Regions from separate parts of the Siccibacter colletis genome, predicted to be linked through region 2. Evidence: riboswitches for the same ligand, from Rfam matches in the RefSeq annotation. Region 2 holds a riboswitch; each other region holds the start of a gene.

Region 1 (5,210 bases), 990 kb from region 2:
CAGCCGATAGCCTTTGGTGCAGCGCTGCACCCACGCCAGCGCGGTATCAATGCTGACCCGATGCCCGGTCGAGACGAACAGCGGATTACAACGCTGCTTGCTGCGCCAGACCCAGGCCAGCTGCTCGCCTTTATCCATCAGCGGCGCCACCGCACCCGGTTCATCAGAGAGCGGTTCAAACTTACCGCACAGGCGCTTTTTCGCCACCCCAATGGTCGGGACATCCACCAGCATACCGAAGTGGCTGGCAACGCCGAGGCGGCGCGGATGGGAGATCCCGTGGCCATCAACGAACAGCAGCTCTGGCTTCTGCGACAGCATATCCCACGCCGCGAGCAGCGCAGGATATTCACGAAACGACAGAAAACCGGGGATGTACGGCATAGTGGTGGCAATGCGCGCCACCTGATACTCGATAAGCTCAAGCGAAGGGTAGCTCAGCAGCACAATGGCTGCCCGCGTCACTTCTCCACCCTGCTCAAACCCGACGTCCGCACCCGCGATAATCGACGGCGTGGTGGTAATCAGGTCATCTTCCCGGACAATGCGGGAAGCCAGTTCGAGTTGCTGTGTGCGAAGTGCCGCGAGATCCATACGTGCTCCTTAGTTGTGATACGGTACGGACAGCCGGTGTACCGCCTCCACAAACGCGCCTGCGTGTTCAGGCGGCACATCCTGGTGAATGCCGTGCCCCAGATTGAAGACGTGGCCTTCACCCTGTCCGAAACCTTCCAGTATAGTCGCTACCTCTTCTTCTATACGGGCCGGCTGCGCGTAAAGCATTGATGGGTCCATATTTCCCTGCAGCGCAACCTTGTGCCCCACGCGACGACGCGCATCGGCGATATCGGTGGTCCAGTCGAGGCCCAGCGCGTCACAGCCGGTGTCAGCCATCGCTTCCAGCCACTGTCCGCCGCCTTTGGTGAACAGCGTCACCGGCACGCGTTTGCCGTCGTTTTCACGCAGCAGACCGTCGATGATTTTATGCATGTAGTAGAGCGAGAACTGCTGATAGTCGCGCCCGGTGAGCACGCCGCCCCAGGTATCGAAGATCATTACCGACTGCGCGCCGGCGCGGATCTGGGCATTCAGGTACAGCGTGACGCTCTTCGCCAGCTTGTCGAGCAGCGCGTGCAGCGTCTGCGGCTCGGCGTACATCATCTTTTTGATCAGGGTAAAGGCTTTGCTGCTGCCGCCTTCCACCATGTAAGTGGCCAGCGTCCACGGGCTGCCGGTGAAGCCAATCAGCGGCACCTCGCCTTTAAGTTCGCGGCGAATGGTACGCACCGCGTTCATCACGTAGCCCAGTTCCTGCTCCGGGTCAGGAATGGGCAGCCTGTCGACGTCGGCTTTGTTCTTGATGGGCGAGGTGAAGCGCGGGCCTTCGCCGGTTTCAAAGTACAGGCCGAGGCCCATCGCGTCCGGCACGGTGAGAATGTCCGAGAAGAGGATCGCCGCATCGAGCGGGTAACGGCGCAGTGGCTGGAGCGTCACTTCGCACGCCAGCTCGGCGTTTTTGCACAGCGACATAAAATCGCCCGCCTGCGCGCGGGTCGCCTTATATTCCGGCAGATAGCGGCCCGCCTGGCGCATCATCCATACGGGCGTGACATCTACCGGCTGGCGCAGCAGGGCGCGCAGGTAACGATCGTTCTTCAGTTCGGTCATTTCAGCATTCCTTAAAAAGCGTGGCCGTCAGTTTACCACGTCATTCGTACTCAGCCCGGCACAAAGCGACAGTATCTTCGATCAAGCGGCGCGCCACGGTGCCCGGCGGGGGCAGCAGCGGCAGCTGGTCATACCGATACCAGCCGGCATCTGACAGCTCTTTGGGGTCGATTTTCAGCTCGCCGCTGTCGTATTCCGCCATGTAAGCCGTCATTAACGACTGCGGGAACGGCCACGGCTGGGAAGTGACGTAACGCAGGTTCTTCACCCGGATATTGCTCTCTTCCATCACTTCACGCGCGACCGCCTGCTCCAGCGTCTCGCCCACTTCGACAAAGCCGGCCAGCACGGTATAGATGCCGTTGCGGTGGCGGTTGTGCTGAGCCAGCAGGATCTTATCCTCGTGGCGGATGGCAACAATGATGCACGGGGCAATTTGCGGATAGTAGCGCTCGTGGCAGTGCCCACATAGCATCGCCCACTCGCTTTTTCCGGGATGCATTTCGTGGCCGCAGTAGCCGCAGTACTTGTGTGAACGATAGAATTCGGCGAGCTGTACGCCGCGGCCAGCAAGCTGGAACAGACCGACATCCTTATCGATGACCTGGCGCACAGACGCCATGTCCTGCCGCCGGGCCTCACGCACCAGCCACACCGGCTCATTTTCCCATTCGCCGATTTTGATCGCGCTTTTACCGGTCAGCGAAAATTTTTCCGCGTATCCATTGGGCAAATCGCCATTCGGCAGCCATAATTTTTGTTCATGGCTGATGATCCACCAGCCGTGATCGTGTTTGTCTATTGTATGTTCCATAACCTGTTGCACTACCTTAGCTTCACTGGCATGTTGTTCACATTATTTTTACATATTTTGGGTGTACTGCTTTTAATCTTATAACTCATGGAGTCGATCATGCTAAATCAGCTGGAAAGTCTGACAGAACGCGTTGGAGGCAGTAACGAACTCGTCGACCGCTGGCTCAACGTGCGCAAACACCTGCTGGTAAACTATTACAAAGTGGTTGGCATTAAACCTGGCAAGGAAACGCACATCGCGCTGGACGAACAGGCGCTGGATGATTTTTGTCACAACCTGGTTGATTACCTGTCAGCCGGTCACTTTAATATTTACGAGCGCCTTATCAGCGAAATGGAAGGGTCCAGCCCGCTGGTTGCCGCCACGCAACTCTACCCCTTACTCGAAGCGAATACGCAGGAAATCATGGCGTATTACGATACCCATCTGGAAAATGCTATCGATCACGACAACTGCCTGGAGTTCCAGGAAGCGCTGTCCGGTATCGGCGAAGCGCTGGCTGCCCGCTTCGCGCTGGAAGATAAACTGATCGTGCTGGCATTTGATAACGACCTGCGCGACAGCGCCAACGACGAAACCAGCTTCGCGCGCCCGGCTTGAGTTTCGGGCAGTTAACGCGTAATTTATTTTAGCCCCGCCGTCGTGCGGGGTTTTCCCTGAAGCATTCTGCCCTGTGGCAGCATCGCTGAAGGGCCATCTTGTCGGAGTGCCCAGTGTGTATGCACGGGCTGAGACCGTTAATTCGGGATCCGCGGAACCTGATCAGGCTAATACCTGCGAAGGGAACAAGAGTCAATCTGCTGTGGCGTCGCACCTCTGCGCGGCGTCTCCCTCTTGCTTCATCCGTCGTTCTGACAAGCCACTTCCCGATTATTTACTGGAATGCGCTATGTCTGTGACCGTCAAACCCAACCGCCGCGAAACCCGCGCGCAGGCCCAACGTTTTATCAGCACCCTTGAGGGAACCGCGTTTCCCAATTCGCACCGTATCTACCTCACCGGCTCCCGGCCCGATATTCGCGTGCCGATGCGCGAGATCCAGCTCAGCCCGACCCTTACCGGCGGCAGTGAAAGCAACCCGCAGTATGAAGCCAACGAGCCGGTGCCGGTGTACGACACCTCCGGCCCCTACGGCGACCCGGCAGTCGCTATCGATGTGCACCGCGGGCTGGAGAAAGTGCGCGCCCCGTGGATTGAAGCGCGTCAGGATACCGAGGCGCTGTCCAGCCGCAGCTCCGCCTGGACACGGGAGCGACTCGCCGATGACGGGCTGGATGAACTACGTTTTAGCGGCCTGCTGACGCCGCGCCGCGCCCGTCCAGGCAAATGCGTCACCCAGCTGCACTACGCACGCCAGGGCATCATCACGCCGGAGATGGAGTTCATCGCAATCCGCGAGAATATGGGCCGGGAGCGCATCCGCAGCGAAGTGCTGCGCCACCAGCATCCGGGAGAAGCCTTTGGCGCCCAGTTGCCGGAAAACATCACCCCCGAGTTTGTGCGCGCTGAAGTTGCCGCCGGCCGCGCCATCATTCCCGCCAATATTAATCACCCTGAATCGGAACCGATGATCATTGGCCGCAACTTCCTGGTGAAAGTGAATGCCAACATCGGTAATTCCGCGGTGACCTCCTCTATTGAAGAAGAGGTGGAGAAACTGGTGTGGTCCACGCGCTGGGGCGCGGATACGGTGATGGATCTCTCTACCGGGCGCTACATCCACGAGACGCGGGAGTGGATCCTGCGCAACAGCCCGGTGCCGATTGGCACTGTGCCGATCTATCAGGCGCTGGAGAAGGTCAACGGCATTGCGGAAAACCTGAGCTGGGAGTCGTTCCGCGATACCCTGCTGGAGCAGGCGGAACAGGGTGTGGACTACTTCACCATCCATGCCGGGGTGCTGCTGCGCTATGTGCCAATGACCGCGAAACGCCTCACCGGGATTGTCTCGCGCGGTGGGTCTATCATGGCGAAATGGTGCCTGTCGCACCATCAGGAGAACTTCCTCTACACCCACTTCCGCGAGATCTGCGAAATTTGCGCTGCCTACGACGTGTCGCTGTCGCTCGGCGACGGGCTGCGTCCGGGTTCAATTCAGGATGCCAACGACGAGGCGCAGTTCGCCGAGCTGCACACGCTGGGCGAGCTGACGAAAATCGCCTGGGAGTATGACGTTCAGGTGATGATTGAAGGCCCAGGGCACGTGCCGATGCAGATGATCCGCCGCAATATGACCGAGGAGCTGGAGCACTGCCATGAAGCCCCGTTCTATACCCTCGGCCCGCTGACCACCGACATTGCACCGGGCTACGATCACTTTACCTCGGGCATCGGCGCCGCGATGATCGGCTGGTTTGGCTGCGCGATGCTCTGCTACGTGACACCTAAAGAGCACCTCGGCCTGCCGAACAAAGAGGACGTGAAGCAGGGGCTGATTACTTACAAAATCGCCGCGCACGCCGCTGACCTGGCGAAGGGCCATCCGGGCGCGCAGATCCGCGATAACGCCATGTCGAAGGCGCGCTTCGAGTTCCGCTGGGAGGATCAGTTTAACCTTGCGCTCGACCCGTTTACCGCCCGGGCCTATCACGACGAAACGCTGCCGCAGGAGTCAGGCAAAGTGGCGCACTTCTGCTCCATGTGTGGCCCGAAATTCTGCTCGATGAAAATCACTCAGGAAGTCCGCGACTATGCGGCGCAGCAGGAGCGTGAAGCGGGCCTGAAC
Region 2 (5,210 bases):
AGCCCGGCTCCGAGCGCGATGCGCAGAGACGTTAACAGCGCCTGCCACAGCAGCGGGTCGGCCAGTACATGACTTACGCTGCGGTTGAGCCCGTCAACGATCACTGCCAGCAGCGGTGGCAACAGCAACAGCAGCGCAAGGCTTATCAGCGCGCCGTCGCACAGGCGGCTGCGCAGGCTGTCCTGCGGATTGCGCCAGCCCGACACCGCGCTGCTGCCTACCGGGATCGCCTTGCTGAGCCGCTGGCTGAGCATTACCAGGCCAAGACAGCAGACCATCTGCAACAGCGCCAGCAGCGCAGCACGCGCCGGATCGTAGTCGTAGCTGAGCGCCTGGAAGATAGCCAGCTCGATGGTGGTTGCCTGCGGCCCGCCGCCGAGCGACAGCACCGTGGCAAAGCTGGCGAAACAGAGCATAAAGATCAGCGCCGCCGTCGGGGCGATCTGTCGCCGCAGCCAGGGCCACTCGACGTAGCGGAAGAAATGCCAGCCGCGCATATCCAGCTGGGCGGCAATTTGTCGTTGCTCGCCGGGGATCTGCTCCAGCGCCAGCAGCAGCAGACGGGTCGCCATCGGCAGGTTGAAAAAGACATGCGCCAGCAGGATCCCCTGCAGGCCATAGGGCGAGAAGCGCCACTCAATGCCCGCCCAGGCGCAGAGTGTCGCCAGCCAGCCCTGACGCCCGTACACGCTGAGAATGCCGAACACCGCCACCAGCACCGGCAGTACCAGCGTCATGGCGCACAGCCGCAGCAGCGCCTCGCGCCCCGGAAAGCGCCGGCGGTACAGGGCGCGGGCGAGGAATATGGCGGGAACCACCGAAAGCAGGGCGGAGAGAAACGCCTGCCAGAATGAGAAACGCACCACGTGCCAGAGATAGCTGTCGTGCAGCACGGCGAAGGCGTCGCCGTGCGGTGCGTTAAACCACAGCGCGCCGAATGCAGCCAGCGCCACCGCCACCAGCAGCGTGGCGGCACACAGCCCCGGCCACATCCAGCCCGGGATTAACGGCTGACGGCGCGTTGCCATTCGCTAATCCAGGCGGCGCGCTGGGCGGCGACCTCATCGGCAGAGTATTCCAGCGTGGTCTGGGGTTTAACCAGCGAGGTAAAGCCCTCCGGCAGCGTCACGTTGCTGACCGGATACATCCAGTTTCCAGTGGGGATCGCCTGCTGGAACGCCGGGGTAAGCATAAACTTCATGAATTTATCCGCCAGTTCCGGCTGCTTGCTGGCAGCGAGACGCCCGGCCACTTCAACCTGCAGATAGTGGCCTTCGCTGAAGTTTGCCGCGGCGATATGCTCTTTTTTCTCTTCGATGATGTGATACGCCGGGGACGTGGTGTAGCTCAGCACCAGGTCGCTCTCACCTTTCAGGAACAGGCCGTAGGCTTCGCTCCAGCCTTTGGTGACGGTGACGGTTTTTGCCGCCAGCTTCTGCCACGCCTCGGGCGCTTTATCGCCATACACTTTTTGCATCCACAGCAGCAGCCCGAGGCCCGGCGTGCTGGTGCGCGGGTCCTGGTAAATAACGCGCCATTTCTGGTCACTCTCCACCAGCTCCTTCAGGCTTTTCGGCGGGTTTTTCACTTTGGTTTTGTCATACACGAAGGCGAACCAGCCGTAGTCGAACGGCACAAAGGTGTCGTTGTTCCAGCCGCCGGGGACGCTCACCGCGCTTGCGGGAATGCCGCTTCTGGCAAACAGCCCGGTTTGCGTGGCCGCCGCCAGCAGGTTGTTGTCGAGGCCCAGTACCACATCGGCCTTGCTGTTTTTGCCTTCCATACGCAGGCGGTTAAGCAGCGACACACCGTCTTCCAGCGCCACCAGCTTCAGTTCGCAGTTGCAGTCGGCTTCGAATGCCTTTTTCACCGTCGGGCCAGGGCCCCAGTCGGCAGCAAAAGAGTCGTAGGTATAAACGGTTAAAACAGGCTTCGCGAAAGCGGGCGCGGCGAGCAGGGCCAGCAGGGGGAGAAGTTTTTTCAGCACTTTGCACCTTTCATTCAGGGGGCAAAGGATTTTGAGCAGCAGCCTCAAATCCCTTCGCCGGCGTTATCCGGATCAGGTTCGACGGGTATTATCTCAGCGCCGATCGGTTGACAGGGCACCCCGTTGAGAACGTCTTGCATTGTAATGATTTGGTTAATTAATGAAAGTGGCCCGTCAATTATTCCCTTACGCGGCGTTAAGGCTCCGGTGGGGCGAACCATGCCGATTTGAAGTCAAACCAGCCCAGCGTGTTCATGCGTACCCCACGCATGCTGCGCTGACCCTGAATGGTCAGCCAGTGGTGGATCAGGGGAAAGATATCAAGCTGTTCCACGCGCTGCTGGCACCACTCCGGCAGGGCAAGCTCCCCGGCGCGCCAGCGCCTGGCATCCGCCTGCCAGTCGATGGGAATGCAGTTGTGCATCAGCGGCATCTCATACAGATGGGCAAACAGTGAGAACTCCAGCGGCAGCGTAAAGTTAGCGCTGTTGAGCCACAGATCGCTCACCTCGTCGCCCTGATGCCAGGCTTCGTAGCTCACCTCGTTAATGATCAGGCGCACCTGATGTTCTGCCAGCAGGGTTTCCATCACCTGGGCGATAACGCGGTGCTCAACGTGGTCGCGGTAGAAGGTCAGGGTCAGGCTTTCAAGACCGGCCGGCGGCGGATAATCCGCTTTCTGCGGAGCATGGTGCCAGCGCGGCAGCAGCCCATACGCCGGGAACCAGTAGCGCTGGTTACTTCTGGCTGCGTGATAAATGAGATTCACCGGCGAGAGCACCTGGCTTAGCCAGCGTCGCACTGCGCTGTTTGCGCCGCAGCGGGAGCGCGAATCAAACAGCAGATAGTAGCAGCCCTCCTCAAGGCGGGTTTCCACGGCTTTCTCATCGCCGCTCGCGCCTTCCAGATGCACGCCGCTGCTCACTTCTTCGCTGATATCCGGCAGCACCCAGAAATTAACTTCGTCGATGAGCGCCCGGTAGCCAAAATAGTCGTCAAAGGCGTGGATTTTCAGCTGGGTATTATTGTTGCGCACCACGGCATAGGGGCCGGTGCCCACCGGACGGCTGGCGTAGTTGGGCATGGTGGGCCACTCCTGCGGCAGGATCATGGTCGCCACGCTGCCCATCAGCCACGGCAGCCACTTGTCCGGCTGGCTGAGGTGTATATCCAGTGTCCACGCGGTGGGGGAGGAGATGTCGGTGATATGCGTGAACAGCGGCTGGGTGCGGATGCGCGTCAGCGAGGCGATAACGTCTTGCATCTCCAGCTCGCGGCCATGATGAAAATGAACGCCGGGGCGCAGGAAAAAACGCCAGTGCAGCGGGGAGATCTGCTGCCAGTGGTGCGCGATATCCGCTTCGATTTCCCCGTTTTCCTCATTTATCAGCGTCAGGGCGCTGAAGATCTGGCGCACGATATGGGTTTCAGAGCGGCGTAGCGCGCTGCCCGGCAGCAGGTTCTGCAGCGGACGGTAGTAGAGCACGCGCAGAATATGTTTGCCCTGACGGAAGCTGCGGCCAAGATGCGATACCACCATGCGGCGCACCGCTGCTTTGTCGCCCACGATCTGCATCAGCTGATCGAGCTTATCCTGCTCCAGCAGGTCGTCAGCCCGCTGCTGCTGAAGCGCCAGTCCGGTATAGAGAAAGGTGAGGGTGGATCGCTTCCCGCGCCCGGCTTCGGCCTGCCAGGCAAGCCACCCCTCGGCCTGCATGGCATTGAGCAGGTTACGCATATGACGTCGCGAGCAGGCAAGCCTGTCGGCGAGTTCGCTGAGCGTGGTGTGCTGAGGTTGCCCGTCGCAGCACTGCCAGAGACGGATAAACTGTTGTTGCAGACGCGCCGAGGACATAAAAGGGGAACTCCTGCCGGGAAATTCATCAATTTAATTATCCTCATATTACGCCAATACTTAGCGGCGATGAAAGCGAGGAGGTAATGATGAACAGGTCTTCTGCAAAAGTATTCTGGCAGCGCTATTTCTCCGCCACGCAGGACGTTTCGCCCTCATGGCTGGCACGCCTGAGCGCAATACAACGCGTGCGGATGCTGGAGGATCTGATGCAGTGGGAGGTTACCGCCCGGCCCGTTTATCCCGATCGCAATCGTCATGTGTGACTGAGTATTGGTGTTATCGAACACCCGCCAGCAGTATGCTACTGCTGGCTTTTTTCGTTTATCATTTCTCCTTTCCTCTTTTTAAGCACAAGGATCGCCAATGCGTTGGTTTTTAACCAAAGGCCGCCGCCTGAACCGGGTTTACGTCGCGTTCATGCTGGTCTCTTTTATGATGGGCATTGCGGGTGCGCTGCAGGCACCGACGCTGAGTCTGTTTTTAAGCCGCGAGGTGGGCGCGCGTCCGGTCTGGGTTGGTCTGTTTTATACCGTTAACGCTATCGCCGGGATAGGCGTCAGCCTGTGGCTGGCGCGGCGTTCCGATCGGCAGGGGGATCGCCGGAAACTGATCATGTTCTGTTGCCTGATGGCAATCGGCAACGCTTTGTTGTTCGCTTTCAATCGCCACTACCTGACGCTCATCACCTGCGGCGTGCTGCTGGCCTCCATTGCCAATACCGCCATGCCGCAGGTGTTTGCGCTGGCGCGCGAGTATGCTGACCGCTCAGCCCGGGAAGTGGTGATGTTCAGCTCGGTCATGCGCGCCCAGCTGTCGCTTGCCTGGGTGATTGGTCCGCCGCTGGCGTTTACCCTCGCGCTTAACTACGGCTTCACCACCATGTTTCTTATCGCTGCCGGCATCTTTGCTGTCAGCCTCACACTGATCGCGTTTTCTCTCCCGAGCGTGGAGCGCCTGGAACAACCCGCCGATATGGCGATTACCGAGGTCAGCGGCTGGAAAGATAAAAACGTGCGCCTGCTGTTTATTGCCTCCACGCTGATGTGGACCTGCAACACCATGTACATCATCGATATGCCGCTGTGGATCAGCAGCGAACTGGGCCTGCCGGATACGCTCGCCGGGCTGCTGATGGGCACGGCCGCCGGGCTTGAGATCCCGGCGATGCTGCTGGCCGGCTACTACGTGAAGCGCTTTGGCAAGCGGCGCATGATGGTCACGGCGGTGATGTCAGGAGTGCTGTTTTATCTTGGGCTGAACCTGTTCCATACCCGCGAAGCGTTGCTGCTCCTGCAGCTGTTTAACGCCGTCTTTATCGGCATTATTGCCGGGATAGGCATGCTGTGGTTTCAGGATCTGATGCCT
Region 3 (5,210 bases), 2.0 Mb from region 2:
AACGCCTTGCGACCGAGGATCAGCCCCATTCCGCCCGCGCGTTTGTTGATAACCGCGGTACGCACTGCATCGCCGAGATCGGTATCGCCCCCGTCCGCGCCGCCGGAGTTGATCAGCCCGGCGCGGCCCATGTAGCAGTTCGCCAGTTGATAGCGTACCAGGTCAATCGGGTTATCGCTGGTCAGTTTGCTGTAGACGCGCTCATCGGTGTAGCCGAATTTCACCGCGTTGTAGCCGCCGTTATTCTCCGCCATTTTCTGCTTCACGATATCCGCCCCGATTGTCGCCGCGAGGTGGTTTGCCTGGCCGGTCAGGTCGGCGGAGACGTGATAATCGACGCCGTCTTTCTTGAACGCGCTGTTGCGCAGGTAGGCCCACAGCACGGTAACCATGCCCAGCTCGTGCGCCCGCTCGAAGGCTGCCGAGATCTCTTCAATCTGCCGACGGGACTCTTCAGAGCCGAAGTAGATAGTGGCCCCGACCGCCACCGCGCCCATGTTAAACGCCTGCTCGACGCTGGCGTACAGCGTCTGGTCATACTGGGTCGGATAGCTCAGGGTCTCGTTGTGATTGAGCTTTACCAGGAACGGGATGCGGTGCGCGTAGCGGCGCGAGACGGAAGCCAGCACGCCGTAGGTGGAGGCCACGCAGTTGCAGCCCGCTTCAATCGCCAGCTCGACGATGTTTTTCGGGTCGAAGTACTGAGGGTTTGCTGCAAACGAGGCTCCCGCCGAGTGCTCCACCCCCTGATCCACAGGCAGGATAGAGAGGTAGCCTGTCCCTGCCAGCCGCCCGGTGTTGTACAGCGTCTGCATATTGCGCAGCACTGCCGGCGGGCGGTTGTTATCCACCATAACGCGGTCAACGTAGTCATGGCCCGGTAAATAAAGCTGCTCTGCTGGAATCGTCATACAGCGATGCTGTAACAGGCTGTCGGCATCTTTGCCAAGCAACTGCACGATATCTGTCATAATAAGCTCCCGAAAGTTACGCCAGGCGTCATGCCCGGCGCACATGGATTGTCCTCGCCCGTGACGTTACGGGCAGAGTAAGCCTGGACCTTTCAGTCGCGTTTTGCCATCGGCTGGCGCATTTTTAGCCGGTTTTGCCTGTTAAGCGCCCGCTATTTGCTACCACCAGCCATAAAAATGGTGCACCGGACCAATGCCCGCCCCCACCTCCAGTGAATCCGCCTGCGCCAGCGCACCGGTAAGATAATCCTTCGCCGCCGCCACGGTGGTTTCCCAGCAGTCATGACGCGGACGCAGCGCTGCCAGCGCCGCCGAGAGCGTACAGCCGGTGCCGTGGGTGTTTCTGGTGGCGATGCGCGGCGTGGTAAAGCGGACTTCCTGCGCGCGAGTAATCAACCAGTCAGGGCTTTCACCGTTATCTAAATGACCGCCCTTCATCAGCACCGCCCCGCAGCCGTACTCCAGCAGCGCCCTGCCCTGCATCCGCATCGTCTGCTCATCGCCGGCGCTGGGGGTATTCAGCAGCGCCGCGGCCTCCGGCAGATTCGGCGTGATCAGCGCCACCTGCGGCAGCAGCCGGGTGCGCAACCGGTCTACCGCGTCCGGCATCAGCAGCGCATCGCCGCTTTTGGCCAGCATCACGGTGTCGAGCACCACGTTAGCCGCGCCGTAATGTGCCAGGCGCTCCGCCACCACATCCACGATCGCAGCGTTATCCAGCATGCCGATTTTGATGGCGTCGATGCGCACATCGCTCAGCACGGCGTCGATCTGCGCCCCGACAAAGACCGGGTCGAGGTGGTAGACCGACTGTACGCCGCGCGTGTTCTGCGCTACCAGCGCGGTGATAACCGAGGTGCCATAGGCCTCCAGCGCCGAGAAGGTTTTCAGATCCGCCTGGATACCCGCCCCGCCGCTGGGATCGGTGCCGGCGATGGTCAGCGCATTAATACGTTTCATTGCGCCACCTCCCGGTTCAGCCCGTACAGCGCATCGAGAAAGGCGCTGGCGAAGCTGCCCGGCCCCGTTGCGCGTGAGGCGGCCTGCGCGCCCGCGCGCTTCATGATCCAGCAGGCACCCGCTACGTTTTCCAGCCTGTCGCCGGGCAGCGTACAGCACGCCGCGACCACCGCCGACAGCGCACAGCCGGTGCCGACCACGCGGGTCATCAACGGGTCGCCGCCGCGTATGGCCAGAGTGCGTTCGCCGTCGGTAACGTAATCCACTTCCCCGGTGACGGCGACGACCGTCCGGTACTGCCGGGCCAGGGTGATGGCGGCGTGCAGCGCGTCGGCAGCCCGATCGGTGGTATCCACGCCGCGTCCGCCCGTGCTTTCCCCGGCGAGGGCGCGGATTTCCGAAGCGTTACCGCGAATGGCCGCCGGGTTCAGGGCGAGGATTTCATGGGCAAAATCAGTGCGCAGAGTGAGCGCCCCGACCGCCACCGGATCGAGGGTCCAGGGGGTATTGTGGCAACGGGCGCTGGTAATCGCCGCACGCATGGCATCGCGCTGCGGCTGCGTCAGGGTGCCAAGATTGATCAGCAGACCATCAGCGACAGCGCTGAACTGCGCCGCCTCGTCGGGATCGACCACCATCGCGGGCGAGGCGTTAAGCGCCAGCAGCACGTTAGCGGTAAAGGTCTGCACCACGTCATTGGTAAGGCAGTGAACCAGCGGCGAGCGGGCATGGAGATGATTAAGGACGCGTATCGCAACGGCGTCGTGAAGCAGGTCAGGTTGCATGATGGGCTCCTGTCCGGCGCGAAGAAGGGATACCGGACAGGCATCTGACTTCCCTACGCTGGCATTATCCAGATCAGGTAATACGGGTATTTCTCAGCCTTCATTTAAGAAGGGCACCCCGAGTCATTGGTACAAATTAGCTTACTTTCTGGCAGCTTAGGGGATGGCGCGCGGTGATGCAAGCGTGCCTGTTATGTTAATCACATAAGAAACAGAGGATAGAGGAATATGTGTTACCAACGTTTAGCAATCCCACCACTTTTCTCATGGTCTACCGTTTGTTGCAGATGCAAGACGTTCTTTACCCACCCAGCCATTGTGATAGAGCCAACAGAGTGACGAATGCTATGCAGCAGCCTTCCCTGTCGAAAGTCATCAAAATACGAAATCCCAGCCGCTCACGCCGATTCGCAAGCACTTTGCCGCACTCTGTCATGTTTCTGCTCGCCACTTCTGAGAAAATTCGCGCTTTTCACTGGCGATCGACGTACCCCATGAAACGCCGTTCAATTGATACAGGGGATGACTGCCTGTTCAATCTATAAAGACAATATCCTGATAGGTTCCTCTCATCCTGTCGTCACTCCCGCTCATCCCCTTCCCTTCTTACCACTACGCCATTCTCATGGCGGCGTATCGCCGGAATACAGGCTGCGGCCAGAGTAGCAATCACGACCACGGCGGCGCAGGCCAGTAACAGCCGGGGAATACCAAACTGAGCGGTCAGCGGACCGGCGGCGAGCTCGCCGATGGGGATCGCCACAAATGAGCCGATGGCGTCCCAGGCGTAAACGCGGGCGAGCTTCCCGGGAGGAATGTGGGTTTGCAGGGAGTGCGCCCAGACCACGCCGAACTGACCAAACCCGACGCCGGCGACGAAGAAGGCCGCCATCAGCGCGGCCGTGGTGGGGTGCTGGCTGAGCACCAGCAGCGGCAGTGCGCAGAGCAGTACCAGCAGCACGCCGATAAACAGGTCGCGGCGCGGTTTCCAGCGCAGGGCGATCAGCGAGCCGACAATCAACCCAGTGCCCTGCGAGGCGAGCGCAAAGCCCCAGCCGGCGCGGCCGAAAGAGGCATCCGCGACGATGGGACCGACAATCATCATAATGCCGCTGAATGCCGCATTGATCAGGGTGAACTGCACCACTATCACCCACACCCAGCTGCGGGCGATGAACTCCTGCCAGCCGTCGCGCAGATCCTGCAGGATATTGCTGTGGCTTTCTCCCGTCCGGGCAGCGCTGGTGCGGGTCATCAGATAGAGCGGTGCGGCTAGCGCAAAGCCCAGCGCGTCCACCGCCAGCCCCCATCCCGGGCCGACCATACTGGCAAGCACACCGCCGAGCGACGCACCAATCACGGTGCCGCCGTTGATACCAAGCTGAATAAAGGCGTTTGCTTCGCGCAGGCTGTGGGCGGGGACCGTCTGCGGCACCATCGCCTGTGAGGCGGGAAGCGCGACCCCCGCCGCCGCACCGTTCAGGATACCCAACAGTGCCAGCAGCGCGACCGTCGCCGAGCCGTCAAGCACCAGCCAGGCGACCACGGCCTGAGAGAATGCGGCGATCGCCGACGACCACACCAGCACTTTACTGCGCGAATAGCGGTCCGCCAGCACGCCGCCAATCAACAGGAAGGCGACGTTAAATATTGAGCGCGCCGCCACCACAATCCCTAAGTCTCCTGCCGACCCGCCGATATCGAGCACCGCAAAGGCCAGCGCCACGGGAGCAATGCTGTTCCCGAGTACTGTCAGCAGACGGGCGAAAAAGAGATAGCGAAACGGGGCGAAGTGGAATGCCCGGCGTGCGCTCACTCTCTGCCCTCTGCACTATATGCGAAGCGTCTGTTGTTCTTCATGTTCGTATCCCGGCAATTGCGTGTGCGCATCATAGTCACTTCCGGTGCCTCATTCATCTCTGCTGATTACTGATTTCTGTTACAAACCCGATGATTTACTCACAATTCAGTGCTTGTCTGACTTTACGCGGAGCGGGGATGATGCAACGCTTAGTAAGGGTTTAACAATAATAAACAGCCAACATACCGTGGAGATATCATGGCTAAAACGAAAATGCTGTTGATGGGCGCGCTGTTGACCGTGGCGTCGTCAACGTTTGCTGCACCGCAGGGCGCAGCGCCGACGGGTATTGATTCTTACGAGATTAAAGAGTTTGTTGCCGATTTTACCCAGTTTAAAATTGGTGACCGCGTTCCGGCTATGTATCTGACTGACGAATACAACATCACCAAATGGCAGCTGCGCAATCTGCCCGCGCCGGAAGCTGGCAGCCGCTGGACCTATATGGGCGGCAACTACGTGCAGATCACCGACGCGGAAGGCAAAATCCTCAAGGCCTATAACGGCGATATCTTCTACCACCGCTAATACCTCTCCCGCACACGCCTCAGATGGGGCGTGTGCCATTACAGGCCGGATAGCGGCCACATCCCCAGAACGCCCGACCATTTCCCGGCCCGCGCCGCGCCAGGC

What was found. Region 2 has a riboswitch for thiamine pyrophosphate ahead of thiB (thiamine ABC transporter substrate binding subunit). Riboswitches for the same ligand answer to the same signal wherever they lie in the genome.
Region 1: linked by a shared signal. The riboswitch ahead of thiC (phosphomethylpyrimidine synthase ThiC) and the one ahead of thiB (thiamine ABC transporter substrate binding subunit) in region 2 are both predicted to bind thiamine pyrophosphate.
Region 3: linked by a shared signal. The riboswitch ahead of thiM (hydroxyethylthiazole kinase) and the one ahead of thiB (thiamine ABC transporter substrate binding subunit) in region 2 are both predicted to bind thiamine pyrophosphate.

Annotation. Positions count from the first base shown of each region.
Region 1 covers NZ_CP074352.1:3,761,056-3,766,265, forward strand. Annotated here, with positions in the region: gene nfi (deoxyribonuclease V) at 1-594, opposite strand, end outside; gene hemE (uroporphyrinogen decarboxylase) at 604-1,668, opposite strand; gene nudC (NAD(+) diphosphatase) at 1,709-2,482, opposite strand; gene KFZ77_RS17980 (Rsd/AlgQ family anti-sigma factor) at 2,582-3,085, shown strand; TPP riboswitch at 3,178-3,287, shown strand; gene thiC (phosphomethylpyrimidine synthase ThiC) at 3,375-5,210, shown strand, end outside.
Region 2 covers NZ_CP074352.1:680,575-685,784, forward strand. Annotated here, with positions in the region: gene thiP (thiamine/thiamine pyrophosphate ABC transporter permease ThiP) at 1-1,028, opposite strand, end outside; gene thiB (thiamine ABC transporter substrate binding subunit) at 1,004-1,987, opposite strand; TPP riboswitch at 2,019-2,120, opposite strand; gene sgrR (HTH-type transcriptional regulator SgrR) at 2,184-3,842, opposite strand; gene sgrT (glucose uptake inhibitor SgrT) at 3,932-4,108, shown strand; gene KFZ77_RS03405 (sugar efflux transporter) at 4,209-5,210, shown strand, end outside.
Region 3 covers NZ_CP074352.1:2,685,272-2,690,481, forward strand. Annotated here, with positions in the region: gene fbaB (class I fructose-bisphosphate aldolase) at 1-971, opposite strand, end outside; gene thiD (bifunctional hydroxymethylpyrimidine kinase/phosphomethylpyrimidine kinase) at 1,131-1,931, opposite strand; gene thiM (hydroxyethylthiazole kinase) at 1,928-2,716, opposite strand; TPP riboswitch at 2,750-2,847, opposite strand; gene KFZ77_RS12990 (MFS transporter) at 3,297-4,532, opposite strand; gene KFZ77_RS12995 (RcnB family protein) at 4,776-5,105, shown strand; gene KFZ77_RS13000 (helix-hairpin-helix domain-containing protein) at 5,125-5,210, opposite strand, start outside.